DNA from 2 places in the Clostridium thermarum genome. Region 2 is predicted to be linked to the other one. Evidence: predicted binding sites of a transcription regulator. Region 2 holds the regulator's gene; the other holds the start of a gene.
What was found. Region 2 encodes HrcA, which represses chaperone genes, less so after heat shock. Its sites were predicted from a motif close to TGTTAGCACTCNNNNNNNNNGAGTGCTAACA; they were not measured.
Positions count from the first base shown of each region.

Region 1: htpG (molecular chaperone HtpG) is a predicted target of HrcA. The motif match lies at 6,195-6,225, and genes of this name have one in related genera.

Region 1 is NZ_CP040924.1:365,558-374,778, reverse strand. Features, by position in the region: gene FHY60_RS01665 (alpha/beta hydrolase family protein) at 1-772, opposite strand, end outside; gene FHY60_RS01660 (amidase domain-containing protein) at 977-2,068, opposite strand; gene FHY60_RS01655 (cell wall-binding repeat-containing protein) at 2,306-4,129, opposite strand; gene htpG (molecular chaperone HtpG) at 4,275-6,155, opposite strand; gene FHY60_RS01645 (SDR family NAD(P)-dependent oxidoreductase) at 6,469-7,233, shown strand; gene FHY60_RS01640 (methyl-accepting chemotaxis protein) at 7,753-9,078, opposite strand.
Region 2 is NZ_CP040924.1:1,298,242-1,307,462, forward strand. Features, by position in the region: gene lepA (translation elongation factor 4) at 1-84, shown strand, start outside; gene hemW (radical SAM family heme chaperone HemW) at 96-1,226, shown strand; gene hrcA (heat-inducible transcriptional repressor HrcA) at 1,420-2,451, shown strand; gene grpE (nucleotide exchange factor GrpE) at 2,494-3,153, shown strand; gene dnaK (molecular chaperone DnaK) at 3,219-5,069, shown strand; gene dnaJ (molecular chaperone DnaJ) at 5,172-6,320, shown strand; gene prmA (50S ribosomal protein L11 methyltransferase) at 6,520-7,461, shown strand; gene FHY60_RS05745 (16S rRNA (uracil(1498)-N(3))-methyltransferase) at 7,475-8,224, shown strand; gene mtaB (tRNA (N(6)-L-threonylcarbamoyladenosine(37)-C(2))-methylthiotransferase MtaB) at 8,383-9,221, shown strand, end outside.

The DNA of each region.
Region 1 (9,221 bases), 930 kb from region 2:
CAAAAGGGATGGCCTCCTTTCTGAGGTATTCTGCCTCTCCGCTGTCAAATACTGTAACGGCAGCGGCATAGGTATGACTTATGCCGGCAACAATATAACCGTGACTTGCAAGTAACTCCGCTAAGTCCGTATGAAGGCTCCTCAGGCCGGTTAGTCCGTGAGATATAATAACCAGAGGATATTTTGATTTTGCCTTGCCTATATCAGCAGCTTTATATGAGTTTGATTTTATCAGTGCCATGGGCCTTAACAAAAACTCAGGAATACCCACTATTTTTGCAATGGATCCAGCTTCCACAGCACCCCCTTCCAGCCAAGGCGCCCTCTTATGGCCTTCTGCCTCGTCCGCCGGATACCAGAGTTGAATCTTTATCTTCCTGTTAGCATCCCTACTGTTACTATATAAGGCAACCCTATTTGTATCTATAGCATCAAAGGATATTGTACCTATTTTATATTCTCCAGTTGGCTTCGTTAAATTGTATAGTGGAAACACATAGGAAGCTGCTAAAGACATAATTATGTTGATGGTTATAAAAATGATGATGAAAAACCTGCTCCCCTTATTGGTATACATTCTTTCAAAACTGGTAAATTTCCAATAATTTAGAACGACAACTGCTTCAATTAACAGTACTAAAAAATATACAGGATATAACTGCCATCGTACTCCTTCAAATATCCAGTGCAGTATAGTGCAGATTAAAACAGAAAGACAGATATATTTTATAGCCTTAAACCATCTAACTGTTCCAGAGATGAAGATAACCATAAACAAAATGACCAGTAAACAAAGTATCCCTTCTAATAATCTCATCTTTTCCTAGCAGACTTTGCAGTATTATCTGCCGGTCTAAAGCTAGTTTCACCTCCTACACAGTCAATTTGAAACAATTGAAAAAGACTACTAAGCCCTAAGTCTTTTGTAGTCTTTATAGTTATCCTTAATCTTTTTTTGTCATATTATACATATAAATCAGAAATGAACTCTTACAAGATAAAATTTAATACTCTTATTACTCCATCCTAAATCCCATGGAACCCTGTGGCGATCTGTATTATGACAGTTAACCAGAGCATAGCCCTTTGAATCCGAACCGGTTACCACAGATATATGAGTTATTCGTCCTTTCTTCACATAGGCTACGAAGTCTCCCGGCAGCAACTTATAAGAGGCCTTAAAGACCTTGTCATAGGTACCATAGGCTATGACAGAAGCTCTTCCGCTGCCTACCCAATAATCTTTAAATCCTTGAGCATTTGCCCAAGCCCTTGAGCCATCCCTATCGTAGTTCCATGTTTTATTCTTTTTGAACTTACCACCTTCGAAGAGTATCTGTGAAGCAAAGTTTGCACAATCTCCCCCCTGTGGATTCATGTTCTTATATTTTATATTATACACTAGTCCCTGGCTTATATCATTAGCAGCCCCGCTATATTTGTCTGCATAAGCTACTGCATCTATCCTTCGCTTGGAAATATTTGATAAATCTCTGGAGCCTTGAGCTAAAATATATTCTTTTATAGAGTCTACTTTAATATTTTCTAAGTTTAAGGAGTCTGCAAATGGATCAGTGTACCATTCCTTGATAATTGTCCATACTCCATTGATATTCTTGATATTTATTATATGATAGGTGCCTATTCTGAAATTATTATCTACATCCTTATTATCTTCATATACATACTTATATTCTGTTGAACAGAGAGCATATACAGAGTATTGATCATCTTTTCCCCTTATCCTTTTTATTTCAATATTGGGTGTTATGCTGGTGAAGGTGACTCCCTGCTTTTCTGACCAGTTTTTAATATACTTCATCTTCTTGACCTCGTATTCAAAAGCCCATTGTCCAACCTTTTTACTCCTATCATAAATTAAATCCATAAGCTCTTCATCTTGCTCAAGAATGGCTCGGCTTTTCAATACAAATATTTGCTTAATAATTTTTTTAATCTCATCATTTTCAATGGAACCGTAGGCTACGTATCCTCTAAAAAATGATGATAGAATCAAGAAAATTGCTGTAAGTATAGAAATTAGTCTAAAACTCTTAAATCGATACATTTTTATCACATCCCCATAACATTGATGTAATAAGTATGTGAAATTTAGGTTTATCCTATAATTACAGTTAACAAGTTTTTTATATGTAAATCTTTCATGTAAAGGAAAAAACAAAAAAATTAGACACACAAAAAAAACGGAGAACACTGAAGACACTTAAGGATTTTTCAAAGAAGAGTTCTTTCTTTTAAATTCAAAATAGCTGCCGCTCTTGTTCATTTAGTGCGGCAGCTATTATTATTTTATGATGAATCCCCCCATATCTCCACCTACATTACTATAATTCTCATCTATCTGAATACTGCCATGGTTAACCTCATGTAAGTTTTGATATATATTATATTTATAGTATTTAGAGAAGTAATCTTCCTGTCCCGTTCCCATTGAAGTTTGCCATACATATATGTCAGGGTTCACATTTTCCTTCACATGTTTTACTATTCTATAGTTTCCATAAACACCTATGTCCCATCTTCTTTTTTCCGGGTCTGCTGCTTGAAATTTCTCCATTGTATCCATTATACCTTTAAAATATTCTTCCACTTTATTTAATGGAATGTCCCCGGTATTTTTCTCATCAACGGCAAAATATATGGTTGATGGCTTTTCCCCAGAGGCTGGTTGTCCAACTTCAATAGCTTGTTCAATTGCTTTTGTACACTGCAAAACACCATATTGGTAATTGAATAACTCCGCCTTATTATTATAATCCTGATAAACAGCTACTATCTGCAGTCCGGCAGCGGAAGCAGCCTGTGCCTCCTCTTTTGTCAGCTTCTTTAAGGGATCCTCAGTACTGTAATATCTTGCAGCAAAGCTATAGCCTTCAGCTTTGAACTGTTCATATTGGCTCAGTGACAGAGGATAATAGCAATCAAAGCCTCTCAAGGCACTATCAGGAACAACAAACTGTGCGGCTATATAGCCTGTCTCTCCATTATATCTAACCTTATACCAATGATCAGTTTTTCCTATTATAGTAACTGCTGTTCCGTTATTCATTTCATCTAGTACCGGCTGATCAGTTCGCGGATACCTTCTCAAGTTCACAGGACCACTTGATTGAATATGAGCCCCTTCTTCATATACACCTGATACTTGAGTCATTAGCTTATCCAAAGTTTTGGGTTGTACAACACTTTCTCCTCCCAAAGCTATAAGGTTGGAGGTATTATTTTCCTTAATAATTTTTAAAGTATTTTCTGCTGGTGTTGCTGAAGTTAATATCAGCGGGTTACAATTCTTGCTTGCCAGTGCACCGCCTGCCAACGCGTCCGGAAAATTATCTCCTGTGGCAATGTAAGCACTGGAGAAGTCTAATATATTGCAAAACTTTTTCAGCAATACATTATTTCTAGCATAAATATCAGCACCCAGAATTCTTTCTACATTAGTAAGCTTATTAACTACAGAGTCAGATACTAATGAATTATCACCTATAACATAGGTCTTACTTATATTATTTGATTTCAAATACTTTTCTACTGCAGGATCCAAGCCTTTCTTATCTGTCAGAATTATTGGCATTCCTAAATTAGCAGCAACAGGTCCTACTATTAATGCATCACCAAAATGACTGCCATTTAATACAAAAACACCTTTACTTACCCCTATAAACTTGGCTACCTCAAGAGAGGTTTCATACCTGTTTGAACCAGCAAGTCTCTTAACCTTCATTCCATGCCCTGTAAGGCTATTGTAAACACTTGTACTTACAACACCGGTACCGCCGATTATGAACACATCTGTTACCTTCAATTTCTTCAAAGTATTCAGTGTCTCACCGGTAAGCTTATCTTTTTCCGTTAATAATATTGGAGCATCATACTTTTTTGAAAGCGGTGTTGCAGCAAGTGCATCAGGATAATTGTCCCCAGTTACCAAAATAGCATACTTGGCTGTCTGCCACCCATTGAGGGCAATCATGCTGGCAGTTTGATACCTGTTCTGTCCCCATATCCTGTCCGAGGTTGCTGCATTTACTTTTACCGGTTTATAATTGAAAAGCAGTACTAAAGCTGAAACGAATAAGGATAAACCAGTAAGAATCTTATTTTTCAAATCCATAACCCCCTTTTATTTCCCACTAAGTTATATGTAATACTTTTACTCCAATTATTAATTATACCAGATGATGCTATTAAATAGAACATAAAAAGACCCTGGTCTGTGACGCCAGAGTCTTTTTACTGTTATGTTTATTTCTTTATTTCATTATCTTACAAATATTATTAGTAAACTCTACCGGATCAGCTATTGGCAGGCCTTCAATAAGCAGAGCTTGATTGTATAATATTTCTGTATAAAGCTTAAGCTTATCTTTATCTTTTTCATAAGCTTCCTTCAGAGATTTGAATACGTCATGATGTACATTAATCTCCAGAACCTTGTCTGCCTTTACTCCTTCACTGTTAGGCATAGAATTTAATATCTTCTCCATTTCAATGGACAGCTCTCCTTGATTAGACAAGCAAACCGGATGATTTTTTAATCTCTTAGAAGCCCTAACCTCTTTAACTTTTCCGGATAGTAATTCCTTCATGCTGTCAAAGAGGCCTTTATTTTCTGTTTCTTCAGCCTTAACTGCCTCTGCATTTTCATCTGCCTCTAGTCCTAAATCGTTGCTGGATACAGATCTGAACTCTTTATCTTTATATTTCATTATCATCTTGATTGCAAATTCGTCTATATCCTCTGTGAAGTACAGTATTTCATAGCCCTTTTCCAGTAAAAGCTCTGTCTGAGGCATTTTTTCAATTCTCTCATTGGATTCACCGGCAGCATAATAGATGTACTTCTGTGATTCGGTCATTCTTGTTATATATTCATCCAAAGTTACCATCTTCTTCTCTTTTGAGGAGTAGAACATCAGTAAGTCCTGAAGCATATCCTTATTAGCGCCAAAGTCATTATATACACCAAACTTCAATTGACGTCCAAAGGTCTTAAAGAATTTCTCATACTTATCTCTTTCATTTTTCAGCATGTTTTCCAATTCACTCTTAATCTTTGACTTTATGTTTTTAGCTATAAGCTTCAACTGTCTATCATGCTGTAATATTTCTCTGGATATGTTAAGTGATAAGTCTTCTGAATCTACAAGACCTTTAACAAAGGCAAAGTAGTCCGGCAGTAGCTCTGGGCACTTGTTCATTATCAGTACTCCGTTTGAGTACAGTTCCAGGCCCTTTTCATATTCCTTTGTGTAGTAATCAAAAGGCATTGTTTCAGGGATAAAAAGTATAGCATTATAGCTTACAGCACCATCCACGCTGATGTGAGTGTATTTTAGAGGCTTATCGAAGCCATAGTGCTTTTCTTGGTAGAAGTTTTCATAATCTTCAGTCTTAAGCTCATTCTTGTTCTTCTTCCATATAGGAACCATACTGTTTATGATCTGTTCTTCCTTATACTGTTCATACTCCTTGTCGCTGCCTTCTTTTAGTCTGCTCTTAGTTACATCCATCTTGATTGGATATCTTATGAAATCAGAGTATTTCTTGATGATACTTCTTAGTCTGTATTCTTCTAAGTACTCATCATAGCTTTCTTCTTCGGTGTTTTGTTTAATTTTAAGTATGATATCTGTACCGTAGGTATCTTTTTGGCAAGGCTCAATGGTATATCCCTCTACCCCCTGGGACTCCCACTTATAGGCCTCATTACTTCCAAAAGCCTTACTGATAACAGTAACAGTTTCTGCTACCATAAAGGCTGAGTAGAAACCAACACCAAACTGTCCTATAATGTCATAGCCATCCTTAATTTCATTTTCAGTCTTGAATTTCAATGATCCGCTCTTAGCAATAACCCCCAAGTTTTCATCCAATTCTTCCTTGGTCATTCCAATACCGGTATCAGAAATCTTTAATATTCTGCTATCTTTATCTGCTGTTATTTTAATGTAGTAATCCTCTTTGTTAAAAGTTATGGAATCATCGGTCAAGGCCTTATAATAAATCTTATCGATAGCATCACTGGCATTTGAAATAAGCTCTCTTAGAAATATTTCCCTATGGGTATAGATTGAGTTAATCATGAGATCTAATAGTCTTTTTGACTCAGCTTTAAATTGTTTTGTTTCCAAGTTAAATCTCTCCTTTCGCTTTTCTAACTATAATCTTAATTTTAGCACTCTATTATCCAGAGTGCTAACCCATATTTTTTATATAACATATTTTAACTTTTAAATCAATATGTTTTTGCCTTCTATACTTTTGTTGGTAACCTTTGGGACAGTTTATAAGTTCAATATAATATCCTAATGAATTCCTTTTGATAGAGGCAGCTTTACAGGATAATACATTTTCCTATAAATATTATTCTGATAAAATGTTTATAGCTATATAAGTATGGTTATAAAGTTTTAATGATATTAGTATTAAAAGGGGTGTAAAAAAATGATTAAGGATAAAATAGTTTTTATCAGTGGTGCCAGCAGTGGTATCGGTGAGGCAACAGCCAGGCGTTTTGCAAAGGAAGGCGCTGTACTGCTGCTATGTGCAAGAAATATAGTTAAACTCAATGAATTGAAGAAAGAGCTGGAGGAGAACTATCATACCAGGGTCTATACGTATGAACTTGATGTAAGAGATAAGCATGCCATAGATGCTGTATTTGACAGCATACCTAAAGAATTGAAGAATATAGATATCCTTGTAAACAACGCCGGCTTGGCCCAAGGTCTTGAAAAGGTTCAGGATGGAAAATTGGATGAATTTGATGTTGTAATTGATACTAATATCAAAGGACTTTTATACCTCACCAGAAAGGTAGTTCCCACCATGGTAAAAAATCAAAGAGGTCATGTTATAAATCTTGGCTCCTTAGCAGGTGTTGCTGCCTACCCTGGCGGTGCTGTGTACTGTGCAACTAAGGCCGCTGTAAAATTCATAAGCGATGGCTTAAGAATGGACATAGTTGAAACACCTATCAGAGTAACCAATATTCAGCCCGGTCTGGTGGAAACCAACTTCAGCGTAGTTAGATTCCGTGGAGATGTTGAAAAAGCCGCCAAGGTTTATGAAGGTATCAAGCCTCTTACTGCAGAGGATATAGCAGACATCATTCTATATACCGCTTCTGTACCGGAGCATGTACAGATTTGTGAGGTAACCGTTACCGCTACCCATCAAGCTACCGGAGGCATAGTGTATAAGAAGTAAGAGTATTATTAATTAAATAGGTTTGGTTAACACCAAAACATGCTTACGATTTAAAAATTAAGAATGATGGACGAAATTTAGCGGAGCTGAATTTTCACTGTCATTCTTAATTCTTAATTTCTAAAAGCTTCTTATGAATACATTTATTATTTTTGTAAAATAATAACTTATATAATTTTTCATAAGAGGAGCTAGCTTTATGATAGATATAATCCCCTATATCGCTGCTTTTGGAATTCCAATTGCGCTTCTTCTTGCAATGGCTATCATGATTATAACAGACAAAAGAAAAAAGTAACCCCTTAAGGATTACTTCAGTATTATCGTAGGCATGCTCTATATGCAAGCATGATGACATCATATGCCATTAAGGCAGAATTTTAATTCTCCTCTGCTTCCTTACCAAGGCTCTCTTTATATAGTCCCTTCGCTTTTACTGCGAAAAAGGCATTACTAATAGTAAACAGTGCAAAATTTATACAATAAAAGAGCAGGGTTTCAATCCCCTGCTAAATAAATCTACTTATCTTCCCCAACTATAAACTTACCAATTTCAGCTTCCAGGCTATCTGAAACTTCCTTTAATTGGCCGGCAGCATTGGCAAACTCACCTATTGTAGCTGAAACTTCTTCTGTTGCTGCAGCAACCTCTTCCGCGCTGGCTGAAGACTCTTCAGCCACTGCAGAAATATTCTGCATTCTAACCAATATTTCATCTTTCTTTTGTTTGGTTTCATTTATGGCTGTTCTTGTACCGATTATTTCATTCTGCAATTTTCGAATGGCTTGAGAAATGCTCTCAAACAATCTCATACTCTCAGCAACGGATTGATTTTGAGCTTCTACAGCAACCTTAGTTTCACCTATGGCTTCTGCAGCTAAATTTGATTTAGCATTTATCATGTTAATCAATTCTTGAATTTGCTTTGTTGCTACAGTAGATTGTTCTGCCAGTTTTCTAATCTCCTCTGCCACTACCGCAAAGCCCTTTCCCGCTTCACCGGCCCTGGCAGCTTCAATGGCAGCATTTAAGGCCAGCAAATTGGTTTGATCTGCAATATTATTTATGGTATTTGTGATTAATCCAATTTCCTCACTGGACTTATTCATATCCATAACTACTGATGAAACATTTTCTGTCTGTATATTTCCTTCCTTAGTTTTTTGTAAAAGCACTTCCATAACCTTTAATCCGCTTTCACTAAGCTTGTTTGCTTCTACAGACATGTTTTCAATTGTTGCAGCTAAGGATTCGATATTATCTATATTTGATGCTAAAACTCCCAATGATTCAACGCTGTGACCTATATCCTTTGCCTGCTCCATGCTGCCTTGGGCCAATTGGGTCACCGTTAAGGCTGCCTCACTGGCAGCGGTATTTATTTCACCGGACATCATACCCATTACTTCAGCAATATTAAACACTACAAAGGAAGAAGTCTTTAGGTTTTTTATCAAGCTTTCAAAATGTGATATCATTTCGTTAAAATCATCAGATAGTTGTCCAAATTCATCCTTTGATTTTATTTCTGTTCTTACCAACAAATCTCCCTTGGCAGCCTTTTTTATGGCAGCCTGCAGTTTATTTATATTTGATGCTATTGATTTGCTCATAAGTACCGCAAAAAGTACTGCTAGAATAAACACTATTCCAATAGAAAGTAATGTTAAACTTCTTATGCTTTTAGCCTCTTCAATTAACTGAGCCTCGTTAACTATTTTCATAACTTTCCAGTTGATGAAGACAACTACTGACAACGGTATCATAGAAATCAATAATAAAGACACCACCAATTTGGATCTTATTCTACTAGGAACATTTTTCTTACCTTTTGTCTTTTCCATAAATATCCCCTCTCCTAGAGCAATTACTTACTTTTTGCTTACTATGATCATAGCTTCATTATATCACATTACACCATGAAGCAAAATAGCTTTTGTCACATTTTAGTATGGTGAAATATACCTCACAAGTAATTATCTGTTTG
Region 2 (9,221 bases):
AAAGAGGGTAAAAAGAGAATGCGCCAGGTTGGCTCTGTAGAAGTACCGCAGGAAGCCTTTATGACTGTGTTAAAGGTTGAATAGGAGGTTGTTTAATGGGCATAGCATTATATATACACATTCCTTTCTGTAAGAGTAAATGTATGTACTGTGATTTTTGCTCTTACAGCGGTTCTGAAAGTATGATGATGGAATATACCCGTGCTCTCTGTGACGAAATACTTTTAAAATGTATAAATAAGAGTATAAGTACAATATTTATAGGTGGGGGAACTCCCACCTATTTGTCTTTAGAGGCATGGGAATTATTGAAAAACACCATAGAAAGGCTGAGATTGGAACCGGGTGCAGAGTTCACCGTAGAATGTAATCCCGGTACTATTGATGTTGATAAATTAAAAGTCCTTAAGAGCATGGGTGTCAATAGGATAAGTATTGGGCTTCAAGCTTGGCAAAATAATCTATTAAAAAAAATTGGCAGAATCCATACCGTTGAAGATTTTGTAAAAAGTTACAACCTAATTAGAGAAATGGACTTTGACAATGTGAATGTAGACATAATGTTTGGACTGCCAACACAGAAACAACAGGATTTAGAGGATACCATAGAGGCTGTTACCTGTCTTCAACCTGAGCACATCTCCTGTTATAGCTTAATTGTAGAGGAGGATACTCCCTTTGGTGAACTTTATAAGAAGGGAAAACTTCAACTTCCGGAAGAAGATGAGGAAAGAGCAATGTATGAGAAGGCCGTAGAACTCTTAGAGAAAAAAGGGTATGCCCAATACGAAATATCTAATTTTGCAAAGGGAGGTTATGAATGCAGACACAATATAGTGTATTGGACACTGGGAGATTATATCGGGTGTGGAGCAGGAGCTCACGGCTATGTAAGGGACATAAGGTATAGAAACGAAGAGAATATCAAAAAATATATAAAAGCGGTTTCTGTGAGCATGCTATCTGCAATAGAGAGTAATAAAAATTCTCTTGTGGATGAAATGGAAGAATATATGTTTATGGGATTAAGAATGTTATCCGGTGTTGAGGAAGCAGAATTCCGCAGACGTTTTGGAGTTGATATAGGTTCAGTATATGGAGAAGTAATAGAAAAATATATAAAACTAAAGCTGCTGGAAAGAAAAAATGGCTTTATAGTCTTGAACCACAGTGGCATTCAGCTATCAAATACGGTAATGAGTGACTTTATACTGGATAAGCAGTGAGAAATATACAAGTCATAATAATACGGCGTAAAATTGAGATTTAAGTAGAAATCATTTTATAAAATATGTTAATTATGAATAATGACATTATATTAATTTATAAGTATGGTTGACAAAGGAAATTGATAATGTTATTTTTAAATCGTAGTCATTAGCACTCATTGACGGTGAGTGCTAACAAAGAGGTGAGTGTATGGAATTTGATGATAGAAAACTAAAAATACTTCATGCCATTATCAATGACTATATAAGCACTGGCGAACCTGTTGGTTCAAGAACTATAGCACGGAAGTACGATCTTGGAGTTAGTTCTGCCACTATAAGAAATGAGATGGCAGATTTAGAGGAAATGGGCTACATTGAGCAGCTCCATACTTCCTCGGGACGAAAACCATCGGACAAAGGTTATAGGTTGTATGTTGATAAGTTGATGAAAGCTCACCAGATAACTGCTGAAGAGGAACTCTTCATCAGAAGCATGCTTCTAAATGCTGCTTTGTTTGAAGTAGATAAAATAATGAGACAGGTTAGTGTGGTATTGTCTAAACTAACTCACCTGACTTGTGTAGTAAAGACTCCTTCTGTTAAGAAGAGCTGCTTAAAGACAATTCAATTAATCAATATTGATGTTGGAAGCATACTGATGGTAATTGTTACTGACAGCGGAATTATCAAAAACAATATAATAAGGATCAACAGACCTATAGATTCAGATATGCTTCTTAAACTTAATAATATGCTAAATGCAAGATTAAAGAATTTAACCATGGAAGGAATTAATCTGGAGGTCATTAACAACATTAAGAAAGACCTTCATGGCTATGATGACATCTTTAATGAAATGATTCCGGCTTTATATGATTGCTTGAATGAAGTGGAAAATTCTGATGTCATTACTGAGGGAGAGACCAACATTCTTCGTTATGCAGAATACAGTGATATAGATAAGGCTAAAGAATTTATTACTTTTGTAGATAACAAGGAAAGTGTTAAGAAAATTCTTCCTGCCACTAAGAATACCACCGTTAGCATAGGCGAAGAAAATTATATCCCTGAGGCAAAGGACTACAGCGTAGTTGCCCGGGCTTATTGTGTTGGTGATAAACCCTTGGGGACTATTGGAATAATAGGACCTACAAGAATGGATTATTCAAAGGTAATCTCCCTTTTAAATAAGGTCACCGAACTTTTGAATAAGAATTTAACTAGCTTTGATGATTGGTAAAGTTCGCCTTTGTGTGGAGTGATTAGAATGGAGGTATGTGGTATGGCAAAGAAGAAAAACATAGACAATGAAGAAATTTGCAACTGCTGCGAGAATGAAGAGAAGGTTAACACTGAAGAGGATGTTAATACAGAAGAAAACCTTGCAGAGGCTGAGGTAAAAGAAGATCAGGAGTTTGAAGGAATAGAAGGCGAAGATGAGGCCCAGGAAGAGGCTCAAAAGGAAAAATGCTGTGAAGATCTAAAGGCAGAAAACCTTAAACTTAAGGATGAAATTACTAAACTGAATAATGAACTGGAAGCTTTGAAAGACCGCTTAATGAGAACTTCTGCAGAGTATGATAACTATAGAAAAAGAACAGCTAAAGAAAAAGAAGGAATTTACACTGACGCATGCATAGATGTCTTAAAGACAATATTACCTATTTTTGATAATCTTGAAAGGGCTGCAAAGGCAGAAGGCAGTATTGATGATTTAAAGAAAGGTATCGAGATGACCCTAAGGCAGATCAATGATTCTCTTAGCAGACTTAACGTTGAAGAAATATCTACAGACGGAGAATTTGATCCTAACCTACATAATGCAGTAATGCATGTGGAGGATGAAAGTCTGGGCAAAAATGTGGTGGCTGAGGTATTTCAAAAGGGATATAAAAGAGGCGACAGGGTAATAAGATACAGCATGGTTAAGGTAGCTAATTAGAAATTATATATCAGATTATCGATGATAGATATTTTTAAATTTGAATTTTAAGGAGGAAAACGTAAATGGGAAAAGTAATAGGAATTGACCTTGGAACCACTAACTCTTGTGTAGCTGTAATGGAAGGAGGAGAGCCGGTAGTAATAGCTAATGCAGAAGGTTCAAGAACTACACCTTCAGTAGTATCCTTCCAAGCTAATGGAGAAAGACTGGTTGGACAGGTAGCAAAAAGACAAGCAATAACTAATCCTGATAAAACTATAATATCCATAAAGAGACATATGGGAACTAACTATAAAGTAAATATTGATGGAAAAGAATATACTCCTCAAGAAGTTTCTGCTATGATCCTTCAGAAGATCAAGGCTGATGCAGAGGCTTACTTAGGTGAACCTGTAACTCAGGCTGTTATCACTGTACCTGCATATTTCAATGACAGCCAAAGACAAGCAACTAAGGATGCAGGAAAGATAGCAGGCTTAGAAGTGTTGAGAATAATAAACGAGCCAACTGCTGCTTCACTTGCATATGGTCTTGATAAGACTGAAACAAATCAGAAGATTTTTGTATATGACCTTGGTGGCGGTACCTTCGACGTATCTATTCTTGAATTAGGTGACGGAGTATTCGAGGTTAAGGCTACAAACGGTAATACAAAGCTTGGTGGAGACGACTTCGACCAGAGAATTATGGACTACATCGCAGACACTTTCATGGCTGATCATGGCATAGATTTAAGAAAAGATAAGATGGCTCTTCAGAGACTGAAGGAAGCAGCAGAGAAGGCAAAGATAGAGTTATCTTCTTCAATGCAGACTAACATAAACCTTCCATTCATAACTGCAGATGCTACTGGTCCAAAGCACATTGATATGAACCTAACAAGAGCTAAGTTCAATGAAATCACTCATGACTTAGTAGAAGCAACTATAGAACCAATGAGAAAGGCTTTAGATGATGCTAAGCTAAGCTTAAGCGATATAGATAAGGTTATATTAGTTGGTGGATCTACAAGAATTCCTGCAGTACAAGAAGCTGTTAAGAAGTTCACCGGAAAAGAACCTTCAAAGGGTGTAAACCCAGATGAATGTGTTGCTGTTGGAGCAGCTATTCAGGCCGGAGTATTAACTGGAGATGTTAAAGACATACTTCTCTTAGACGTTACTCCATTGACACTTGGTATAGAAACTATGGGAGGAATTGCAACTCCATTAATTCCAAGAAACACTACTATTCCAACAAGAAAGAGCCAGATATTCTCAACTGCTGCTGATGGCCAGACTTCCGTTGAAATTCACGTAGTTCAAGGTGAAAGACAGATGGCAGCAGACAACAAGACTCTTGGCAGATTCACACTATCAGGTATAGCTCCTGCTCCAAGAGGAATTCCACAGATTGAAGTTACCTTTGACATAGATGCCAACGGTATTGTAAATGTTACTGCCAAGGATAAGGGAACAGGTAAGGAAGCTAATATTACAATTACAGCTTCAACTAATTTGAGTGATGAAGAAATCGATAAGGCTGTCAAAGAAGCAGAAAGATATGCTGAAGAAGACAGAAAGAGAAAGGAAGTTATTGAAGCTAAGAACAATGCTGACCAGATAGCTTACCAGACAGAAAAGACCTTAAAGGAACTAGGTGACAAGGTATCCGCTGAAGATAAGGCTAAGATTGAAAGTAAGCTTGATGCATTAAAGGCAGTTAAAGACGGCAATGATGTTGAAGCAATCAAGAAAGCGACAGAAGAGCTTACTCAAGAATTCTACGCAATATCTTCCAAACTATATGCTAATGCAAATCCACAAGGACAAGGTTTTGATCCAAACAATATGGGGGCAAACAATGCTGGTGGAAATGCCGGTGGTCAGGATGACAATGTAGTAGATGCTGACTTTAAAGTAGATGACAAATAATTTGAAATATGTAATAAGGGGAAGGGAGAAATTACCCTTTCCCTATTTTAGATTTAAGTATATAATATAAAGGTTGAGATTGTTGTAGGTGGTGAAAAACGGATGGCGAAGAAAGATTACTACGAGGTACTGGGCATACAGAAGGGTGCCAGTGACGAAGAGATAAAAAGAGCCTTCAGAAAGCTAGCAATCCAATACCATCCCGATAAGAACCAGGGGAATAAAGAAGCTGAGGAAAGGTTCAAGGAAATAAATGAAGCTTATCAGGTTCTGTCTGACCCTGAAAAGAAAGCACAGTATGACCAGTATGGTACAACAGATTTCCAAGGTGGTTTCGGTGGTTTCGATGGTGGCTTTGACTTTTCAAGCATGGGTGGTTTTGGAGATATTTTTGATACCTTCTTTGGCGGAGGGTTTTCCAGCGGTAATAGAAGAAGACACAATGCGCCTGAAAGAGGTTCTGATATAGAAGTAACTCTCAAGCTTACTTTTGAAGAAGCAGTATTTGGTGTAGAAAAGGAAATAAGTATTCATAGACATGAAACCTGTGAAACTTGTCACGGAAATGGGGCTAAGCCGGGAACATCTCCAAAGACCTGTGATAAGTGTTCAGGTACCGGTCAAATCAGATCACAAAGAAGCACTCCCCTAGGCAGTTTTGTTAGTATGTCTACTTGCGATAAGTGCGGTGGAAAAGGAAAATTAATAACAGATCCATGTCCGACATGTAAGGGTAAGGGCAAGGAGAGAAAGAATAGAAAGATTAAAGTTAATATACCTGCCGGTGTTGATAATGATAACGTAATTCCATTGAGAGGACAAGGTGAGCACGGCTCTAACGGAGGACCTCCAGGAGATTTATACATCGGACTTAAGGTAGGTTCCCATCCTGTATTTAAGCGAAAAGGTGTAGATATTTACATCGATGCCCATATAAGCTTTGCCCAAGCTGCCCTGGGAACCGAATTAAAAGTTCCTACGGTAGATGGTGACGTAAAGTATTCAGTACCCCAAGGAACTCAGCCGGGAACCATATTCAGACTTAAAGGTAAAGGTGTCCCAAGAGTTAATTCTGCAGGAAGAGGAGACCAGTTTGTCACGGTGATAGTGGATGTACCAAAGACATTAAACGAAAAGCAGAAAGAAGCACTGAAACTCTTTATGGAAGCAAGCGGAGAAGAATATGAAGAAGGAAAAGACGGGAAAAAGAACGGCTCCTTTATGGGGAAAATCTTCGGAAAAGAAAAATAATAACAGTTGAAATAGTAAGCACATAAGGTTCAGGGAGTTTTTCTCTGAACTTTATGTGTAGTTTTATATAACAAAATGGCTATAATATAATTAATAATTAGTAATTATGGTTCTTTTTTTTTAGCTGGCTAAGAAAAAGCCTCCTTAATTACTCATTACTCATCACTAATTACTAATTAAAAAGTTGGAGGATAAGTGGATGAACGGTAAATGGTATGAAGTTAAGGTGATAACAAAAAGTGAAGCAGTTGAGCCTATATCAGGGATTTTTTACGGTATGGACGTAAAGGGGGTAGCCATTGAAGACCCTAATGATATATTAAACAGGGAACAAGGACCGCTTACATGGGATTTTGCTGACATAAATATATTAGAATATGGTGGAAAGGCTGCCGTGGTAAAGGGATACTTCAATGAAACTGAAGATGAAGAGCAATTGACAGCCTATGTGAAGGAAAAACTTCAAGAATTAGTTGAAATGGGCTTTGATATCGGTGAAGGTACTGTTTTATGTGAGTTAGTCAGAGAAGAAGATTGGGCTAACAATTGGAAGAAATACTACAAGCCCACAAAAATAGGGGGAAATATTGTAATTAAACCTATTTGGGAAGAGTATACTCCGGAAGGCGGAGAGATGGTAATAGAGCTTGACCCAGGTATGGCCTTTGGTACAGGTACTCATGAGACTACAAGGATGTGTATATTGGCACTACAAAAGCATGTAAAGCCGGATAGTGAGGTTTTCGATATAGGAACGGGCTCCGGAATATTGGCTATTGCGGCAGCCAAGCTGGGAGCTAAACACGTTGTAGGAGTAGACCTGGACCCTGTGGCGGTAGACTCCGCCCTGGAGAATGTAGAGTACAATAAGCTTGATAATATAGAAATTCTTCATGGAAACTTAATGGATGTTGTAAAAGGCAAGGCTGACCTTATTGTGGCCAATATTATTGCTGAGGTAATTGTAATCTTGATAGATCAGGTTAAGGAATTCTTAAAAAGCGGTGGATTGTTTATTTCCTCTGGTATAATCAAAGAAAGAGAAAGCATGGTAGTAGAAAAACTTATAAGCTCCGGCTTTACAATCAAAGAAACCATGTATGACGGAGAATGGGTTTGCATAACTGCAGAATACTTATAGAAGGGGAAGTAATATGCATAAGTTTTTTGTCAGTCCAGACGCTATAAGTAACGAAAAAGCGGTCATTGATGGCGATGACGTAAAACACATTTACAAGGTATTAAGACTTAAAGCCGGCGATGAAGTCATCATAAACAATTCACAAGGTAAAGAATATTTAGGCCGTATCCATGATGTAAATAAAAGCACTGTGGTTATTGATATCATAGAAGCTATGGATATAAACAATGAGAGCAATCTGAAAGTGGACTTATACCAGGGTTTACCTAAATCAGCTAAGATGGATTATATTGTACAAAAGGGTACAGAAATAGGAATAAATAAGATCACTCCCATCATAACGGAAAGAGTAATTGTAAAAAGTGAACTTGGGGAGTTTAAAAAGACGGACAGGTGGAGAAGAATAGCCTTAGAAGCCTGCAAACAGAGCAAAAGGACATTGATTCCGGAAATAAACGAGCCTATAGAATTCAAATCCTTGCTGACTATCTTAAAAAACTATGATATAGTTGTAGTACCCTATGAGAATCAAGAAGGCTTTGGTATCAAAAAAATGTGTAAAAGCCTTCAGAAGGAAGTGAAGTCAGCAGCAGTGGTCATAGGCCCGGAGGGCGGCTTTGAAGAAGACGAAATTAAGTGCCTTGAGGACATAGGCGGATACATAGTAACTTTGGGACCGAGAATATTGAGAACGGAAACCGCAGGAATAGTGACTGCTGCGCTTTTACAATACGAACTGGGGGACTTGGGCGGCCTTATCTAATGAGTAATTAGTAATAAGTAATGATGGATGAAATTCAGCTGACCTGAATTACTACAAAATTATAAAAAGAAGATTTTTCGCAGCGAAGCGGAGAAAAATTCACCACAATTACTCATTACTCATTATTAATTTTTAATTGAACAAAAGGGGGAATACTAATGAAGGTAGCGTTTGCCACCTTGGGCTGTAGAGTCAATCAATATGAGTCTGAGGCAATGACAGAGAAATTTATCAGAGATGGATATGAAGTAGTAAAATTTGATGACTATTCGGATGTATATGTTATAAATACCTGCACGGTTACAAATATGGGAGATAAAAAATCCAGACAGATGATCAGCCGTGCCAGAAGGACCAACGGAAATGCAATAATTGCAGTAGTGGGTTGTTATTCCCAGGTGGCACCGGAGGAAGTAGCTTCAATAGAGGGTGTAGATGTAGTACTAGGCAGCAGAAACAAGGGAGACATAGTCTACTGGGTAAACAGGGCTATGGATGAGAAAAACAAGATAGTAGAAGTTAAAGACGTCTTAAGAAATAACAAGTATGAAGAGTTAACAATTGAAACCTATCAGGATAGGACCAGAGCCTTTCTTAAGATACAGGATGGGTGTAATAGATTTTGCTCCTACTGTCTAATCCCCTATGCTCGTGGAGGGGTATGCAGTAAGGACCCTGAAAAGATTATTACAGAGGTAAAGGAACTTGCTTCAAATGGTTTTAAAGAGATAATTTTATCGGGCATCCACATTGCGTCCTATGGCATGGACTTAGACAGTAATGTGACTCTGGTAGATATTTTGGAACAAATCAATGAGGTGCCCGGCATCGAGAGAATAAGAATTGGATCCATAGACCCAACCTTTTTTACCGAAGGAGTTATGGATAGAATATCAAAGTTAGACAAATTGTGTCCTCACTTCCATCTATCCCTGCAAAGTGGCTGTGATGAAACTCTAAAACGCATGAACAGAAGATATAACTCCCACCAATACAG